2 regions of the Paraburkholderia edwinii genome follow, and region 2 is predicted to be linked to the other one. Evidence: riboswitches for the same ligand, from Rfam matches in the RefSeq annotation. Region 2 holds a riboswitch; the other holds the start of a gene.
What was found. A riboswitch is a leader RNA that binds a small molecule or an ion and turns the genes downstream of it on or off. The one in region 2 is predicted to bind thiamine pyrophosphate.
Positions count from the first base shown of each region.

Region 1: it holds a riboswitch for thiamine pyrophosphate, as region 2 does, so the genes downstream of both, KZJ38_RS03240 (FAD-dependent oxidoreductase) here and thiC (phosphomethylpyrimidine synthase ThiC) in region 2, are expected to answer to the same signal.

Region 1 covers NZ_CP080095.1:740,304-743,712, reverse strand. The annotation lists gene thiS (sulfur carrier protein ThiS) at 35-232, opposite strand; gene KZJ38_RS03240 (FAD-dependent oxidoreductase) at 280-1,488, opposite strand; TPP riboswitch at 1,712-1,821, opposite strand; gene KZJ38_RS03235 (ABC transporter ATP-binding protein/permease) at 2,298-3,409, shown strand, end outside.
Region 2 covers NZ_CP080095.1:3,287,958-3,291,366, reverse strand. The annotation lists gene thiC (phosphomethylpyrimidine synthase ThiC) at 202-2,148, opposite strand; TPP riboswitch at 2,240-2,397, opposite strand; gene KZJ38_RS14530 (cytochrome b/b6 domain-containing protein) at 2,559-3,233, shown strand; gene KZJ38_RS14525 (molybdopterin-dependent oxidoreductase) at 3,244-3,409, shown strand, end outside.

The DNA.
Region 1 (3,409 bases), 2.4 Mb from region 2:
GAATGCGCGGTTGCCTCGGGTTGCACGACGAAACTCAACCGCCTGCCACCGGGTGCACGACGTCGAGCCGGTCGCCGGTGTGCAAAGCGCGCGCCGCATGCTGCTTGCGCGCGACGAAGTCGCCGTTCAGCGCGACCGCGAACGGCGGCTGCGCGCCGAACGCGGCGAGCGCATCGGCGACGGTCGCGCCTTCCGGCAACGACAGCGGCTTCTGGTTGATTTGAATGTCCATAATCGTGTGTCTCAATGTTTGTTTAAGCGCCGGTCTCTCGAGCCTGTTCACGCGGACTCGCGCACGGCGTCGCGCGACTTCGGATGATCGACGTGGAACAGCTCGTTCCAGTGCGCCTGCAAACGCCAGCCGGCGAATGCGTCGAGGTCGGCGATAGCGCCATCGGCAAGCGCGAGCGCGAAGCGGACTGCCTCATCCGCGACTTCCGGCGCGATCATGTAACCATGACGGTAGAGGCCGTTCACGCGCAGCGTCTGCGCACCGTCCCAGACGATGGCCGGACGATGGTCCGGCAGCGTCGGCCGGCACTGCGAGTTCAGCTCCAGAATGCGCGCCTCGCCGAAGCCCGGATGCACGGAAAACGCAGCGCTGAGCAGTTCGAGCGCCGAACGCACGCTGACCGGCGACATATCCTCGCCTTCCACTTCGGTCGCGCCGATCACGTACAGATCGTTCTGCTTCGGCGCGATATACAGCGGGTAGCGCGGATGCAGCAGCCGTACCGGACGCGCAAGTCCGATGCCCGGCGCGTGCACGCGCGCGACTTCGCCGCGGATGCCGCGCAGCGTCGGCAACACCGGTTTCGCGCCGAGCCCGCGGCAATCGATCGTGATGCGCGCGGCGGGCAGTTCGCGGTCGTCGATCGCCGTGTTCCAGTGCGTCTCGACGCCGCGCTCCGCGAGCCCCGCGGCCAGCGCGGCCAGCACCTGCCGGTTATCGAGCTGTCCTTCGTGCGGCAGCAGCCAGCCTTGCGTAAAGCGGCCCGCAAGCGCCGGCTCGGCCGCATTGATCTGCGCACCCGACAGCGAGAACAAACCGCCTTCGAGCAGTTCCGCCGGCGCATTCGCGCGTAGCCGCCGCTCGAACAGCGGCGCCTCGCTGCGATCGCCGTGATGCCACACGACGAGCGTGCCGTTACGCTGAAAAAACACCGGCTCCGGCAGTTCGGCGATGATGCGCGGCCAGCTGTCGAGCGACGCGGCGCCAAGGCGCGTGATCAGCAACTCCGCGCTTGCGGCTTCGGCAAGCGGCGCGAGCATCGCGGCCGCAACCCAGGCGGCCGATTGCGTGCCGGCCGCGTCGCCGCGCTCGTATAGCGCGACGCGGCGCCCTGCGCCGGCAAGTCGCCAGGCGACGAGCCGTCCGCAGAGACCGCCGCCGATCACAGCGAAATCGGGCACCTCGCCACGCTGGACGCCAGCCTGTGCCCGAACGGGCGCACCGACCCGCGCAGCGGATTGCTCACGCGCCGTCATGTCGCCTGCTCCTTGCGCGGCGCAGCAAACCACCACGCGACGCGTCGAGCGCCATGCGGACAAGCGGGACAGAGAACTGAAGATTGAGCGGTCATCGGATCCTTTCCGTACGGCAACAAAACGCACGTACCCAAGGACGAAACACGCGGAGGCGGCTGCGGATGCAGAGGCAGGAGAACCCGCCGGGCAGCAACCTTCAGAATGAAAGGCAGCGCGGCAGGAAACGAAAGACTTCGAAACTTCCCGCGCCGGTATTACCCGGATCGGGTGCGAAGGGTCTCTCTCAGCCTCGCCGCGACGTGTATCCGCGCCAAAGCACCCCTGTTTCGTCGAGGTCATTAGACCATAAAAGGCTCGTCGCGAAAACCCGAGGGATTACGGGCCTGTCTACGTGGGCAGCGGACGTATGCGATGCGGCACCACGCCGGCGCGCTGCCAGCGCGCAAAAAACCCATCCGCGATTCGACGCGCGAGACCATGCGCGAGCCGATGGACAAGGCTGAGTGCGGCCCGGCAAATTCAATATGAGCCATCCTGGCGCCTCTGACATAATGCGCGACACGCAGTCGGTATTGAGAGCGGACAGCGGGACCGAAACCCGGGCCCGGCCGTTCTGGCCACTACTCCGCCCGAGGACCGATGCACGTTATCGGGCACACCCCGGGCATTCCCATTAAGCTCCGGTTAAGCCGCGGCCGCGACAATCGCGCCTCGATGGACTACCGGCGAACGCGTCGCTCTACGCCACCCGTGCGGCCCCCGCGCATCGCGACGAGTTGCTTCACCCAACGCCGTTTCAAAGGACAGATATGGCCGAAAACCCGAACAGCTCCGCGGACATCACCGCGTGGGGTCTCATCAAGCCCTACTGGGTGTCCGAGGACCGATGGCGCGCATGGGGCCTGCTCGTGATCGTCATCGCGATGAATATGACGATGGTGGCCGCCAACGTCTGGTTCAACCGCTGGCAAGGCATCTTCTTCGATGCGATCCAGCAATACAATTACCCCGTTTTCAAGCATTCGCTGCTGCAGTTCACGGTCATCGCGCTCGCGCTGATTCTGCTCGGTTCCTATCGCACGTACTTTCGCCAGATGCTCGAATTCCGCTGGCGGCAGTGGCTCACCACAAAGTATCTGAACGAATGGCTCGGCGACGATGCGTACTACCGCATCGAGCGCGACCGTCTCGCCGACAACCCCGACCAGCGGGTTTCCGCCGACCTGCAAGGCCTCGCGAGCACGACGCTGAACCTGTCGCTCGGGCTGCTGTCGACCACCGTCACGCTGTTCTCGTTCATCGTGATCCTGTGGAATCTGTCCGGTTCGCTCGCGTTTCACATGTTCGGCACTGAAATCTCGATTCCCGGATACATGGTGTGGGTCGCGCTGATCTACGCGGCGATCGGTTCGTGGATCACGCACAAGGTGAACCACCCGCTCGTGTCGATCAACTACCAGCAGCAGCGCGTCGAAGCGGACTTCCGTTTTTCGTTGATCCGCATTCGCGAAAACGCCGATCAGATCGCGCTCTATCAGGGTGAAGCGGCCGAAGAGAAATCGCTGCAGGGCGTGTTCGGTCACATTCGCGACAACTGGCGGCTCGTCATGCGCTTCACGCGGCGGCTCTCGATTGTCGTGATCAGCTATTCGCAGCTCGCGATCGTGTTTCCGTATATCGCGGCCGCGCCGAAGTATTTTACGAAGTCGATTACGTTCGGCGTCTATCAGCAGGTGACGAGCGCGTTCGGCACAGTCAGCGATTCGTTCTCGTGGTTTATCAACAATTACGATTCGCTCGCCGAATGGCGCGCTACCGTCAACCGTCTGCGGGAATTCCATCGCGTGATGAAAGACCAGCATCTGCATGAGTCGGTGGTGGGCGGCACCGCACACGGCGGCATCAACACGCATCTGACCGA
Region 2 (3,409 bases):
TCGATTTGTGTGAGCTTGTCAGCAAAGCGTCTGTTCGGTAATGAAATGTTTCATTGCGGCCCGATTCTTGCGGCGCTTCGCAGGCGCGAGTGCATACTCGACAAAAAGCCCGCGCGTCCAATCGAACGGCGGGCTTTGTATCGCACCGCGTCACGCAAAGATTGCGCACGCGAATGCGTTAAGGCCTGAAAGAGGTGCTTTTTACTGCCGCTGATAAATCTCGGCGCCGCTCTTCACAAACTCGACGGCCTTCACTTCCATGCCTTTGCGCAGCGCTTCGTCGTCGCTCACACCCTGTTGCGCGGCGAACTCACGCACGTCCTGCGTGATTTTCATCGAGCAGAAGTGCGGTCCGCACATCGAGCAGAAGTGTGCAACTTTGGCGGAATCTTTCGGCAGCGTTTCGTCGTGGAATTCGCGCGCCTTGTCCGGATCGAGGCCGAGGTTGAACTGATCTTCCCAGCGGAATTCGAAGCGCGCCTTCGAGAGCGCGTTATCGCGCACCTGCGCGCCCGGATGACCCTTTGCCAGATCGGCCGCGTGCGCCGCAAGCTTGTACGTGATGATGCCTTCCTTCACGTCGTCCTTGTTCGGCAAGCCGAGGTGTTCCTTCGGCGTCACGTAGCAGAGCATCGCGGTGCCGAACCAGCCGATCATCGCGGCGCCGATACCCGACGTGATGTGATCGTAGCCCGGCGCGATGTCGGTCGTGAGCGGCCCGAGCGTGTAGAACGGCGCTTCGTCGCACCATTCCAGCTGCAGGTCCATATTCTCCTTGATCAACTGCATCGGCACATGGCCCGGGCCTTCGATCATCACTTGCACGTCGTGCTTCCACGCGATCTGGGTGAGCTCGCCGAGCGTCTTCAGTTCGCCGAGTTGCGCTTCGTCGTTGGCGTCGTAGATCGAGCCGGGACGCAGGCCGTCGCCGAGCGAGAAGCTCACGTCGTACGCCTTCATGATTTCGCAGATGTCCTCGAAGTGCTCATAGAGGAACGACTCGCGATGATGCGCGAGACACCACTTCGCCATGATCGAGCCGCCGCGCGACACGATGCCCGTCATCCGGTTCGCGGTGAGCGGCACGTATTGCAGGCGCACGCCCGCGTGAATCGTGAAGTAGTCGACGCCCTGTTCGGCCTGCTCGATCAGCGTGTCGCGGAAAATTTCCCACGTCAGATCCTCGGCTTTGCCGTTCACCTTCTCGAGGGCCTGATAGATCGGTACCGTGCCGATCGGCACCGGGCTATTGCGGATGATCCATTCACGCGTTTCATGAATGTGCTTGCCGGTCGACAGGTCCATGACCGTGTCGCCGCCCCAGCGGATCGCCCAGGTCATCTTGTCGACTTCCTCGCCGATCGACGACGTGACGGCCGAATTGCCGATGTTCGCGTTGATCTTCACAAGGAAGTTGCGGCCGATGATCATCGGCTCGCTTTCCGGGTGATTGATGTTGGCTGGAATGATTGCGCGGCCGCGCGCGACTTCCTCGCGCACAAACTCGGGCGTGATTTCCTTCAGCGCATTTGCGCCGGGCGCCGCTGCGCCGAATGCGGTTGCGCCGAACGCCTGGCCCGGATGCTGGCGGCCCATCATCGCGGCGAGCTTGGCCCCGTTCGGGCCGCTCGTGCGCAGGCTTTCGAGGTATTCGGCACGCCGCTGGTTTTCGCGAATCGCGATGTACTCCATTTCGGGCGTGACAATGCCTTTCTTCGCATAGTGCATTTGCGACACGTTCGCGCCGGCTACGGCGCGGCGCGGCGTGCGGTGCAGGCCCGGGAAGCGCAATTGCGCGGTGGCCGGGTCGGCTGCGCGTTCGCGACCGTAATCGCTCGACAGGCCGTCGAGCGACACGGTGTCGCCGCGCGCTTCGATCCAGCGCTGGCGCAGCGCGGGCAGGCCGGCGCGGATATCGATGCGCGCGTCGGGGTCCGTGTACGGGCCCGACGTGTCGTAGACATAGATCGGCGGATTCTTCTCGCCGCCGAAGCCGGTCGGCGTATCGGCTTGCGTGATCTCGCGCATCGGCACGCGAATATCGGGCTGCGACCCGGTGACGTAAACCTTGCGCGAATTCGGCAGCGGCTCGACGGCAGCTGCATCGACATGCGCTTCGGCGGAAATGAACTTCGGGTTGGCGTTCACGTGGCTCTCCTGTGGCGGACCGCTTTCTGGTTGCGCTACACGGGAGACGAGAGGAAGTGGGACGGGTTCGCGAGAGGCTTGCAGCTTAATGTGGCGGAACCCGAACGCTTCCCTGCGCTGGCATTATCCAGATCAGGTTCAAAGGGTATTTCTCACCCACGCTACGCGATATTGGCTGCCGACCGTCGAGCAGGCTCGATCTGAAATCGGCGGACAACGATGCGTAACGCAGGACCCCCGCGTTAGCAGCGGACAAGATAACCTGGCTTGGCCTCGTTTGGCAAAGCTTTTGGCACCGCTTTGGGCAAATTTCTTTGACAGGAATTTGTCGGCAAAAAAATTATGGATGCGGCTGTCATATCGGCGGCGGGGTGGCGACAAACGTGCAGATCTGAATAACGGAGTCTGCCATGCAACCTTACGCGAAGCTTGTCGTCCGCCCCGGCGACACGCATCCCCAAGGCGATAGCCACGCCGCGCCGCCGCCTGCTGCCGGTTCGCGCACGATTCATCCGCTCTGGGTGCGGGTCGGGCACTGGCTCAATGCGATCGCCGCGATCGTCATGATGCTGTCGGGCTGGCGCATCTACGACGCGTCGCCGGTGTTTCACGGCTTCGAGATTCCGCCGAACCTCACCTTGGGCGGCTGGCTCGGCGGTGCGCTGCAATGGCATTTCGCGGGGATGTGGCTGCTCGTGTTCAACGGCATCGTCTATCTCGCGCTGAACCTCGCAAGCGGGCGCTTCGCTCGCAAGTTCTTTCCGCTGTCGCCGCGCGCGATTCTGCGTGACTTTTTCGCGGCGCTGACCGGCAAGCTGTCGCACGCGGACCTCTCGCATTACAACGCGGTGCAGAAGTTCGCGTATCTGTTCGTGATCTGCGATCTGATCGTGCTCGTGCTGTCGGGCCTCGCAATCTGGAAGTCGGTGCAGTTTCCGCTGTTGCGCGAACTGATGGGCGGCTACGACAACGCACGCGTCGTGCACTTCTGTGCGATGGCGCTGATGGCGGCGTTTATCGCCGTGCACCTCGCGATGGTGGCGCTCGTGCCGCGCTCGCTGATCGCCATGCTGCGTGGCCGGTAAGGAGAACGCGATGAACGACAAACTCAAACCGGCCCATAAACTCGACCGTCAATCGATCCTGCAGGACGCGCAGCGCGAACTCGCCATGCCGTCGCGGCGCCTCTTCGGCAAGCAGTTGCTGACCTTGGGCGGTCTGTCGATGCTGACCGGCTGTTCGCTGACCGACGACGAATCGG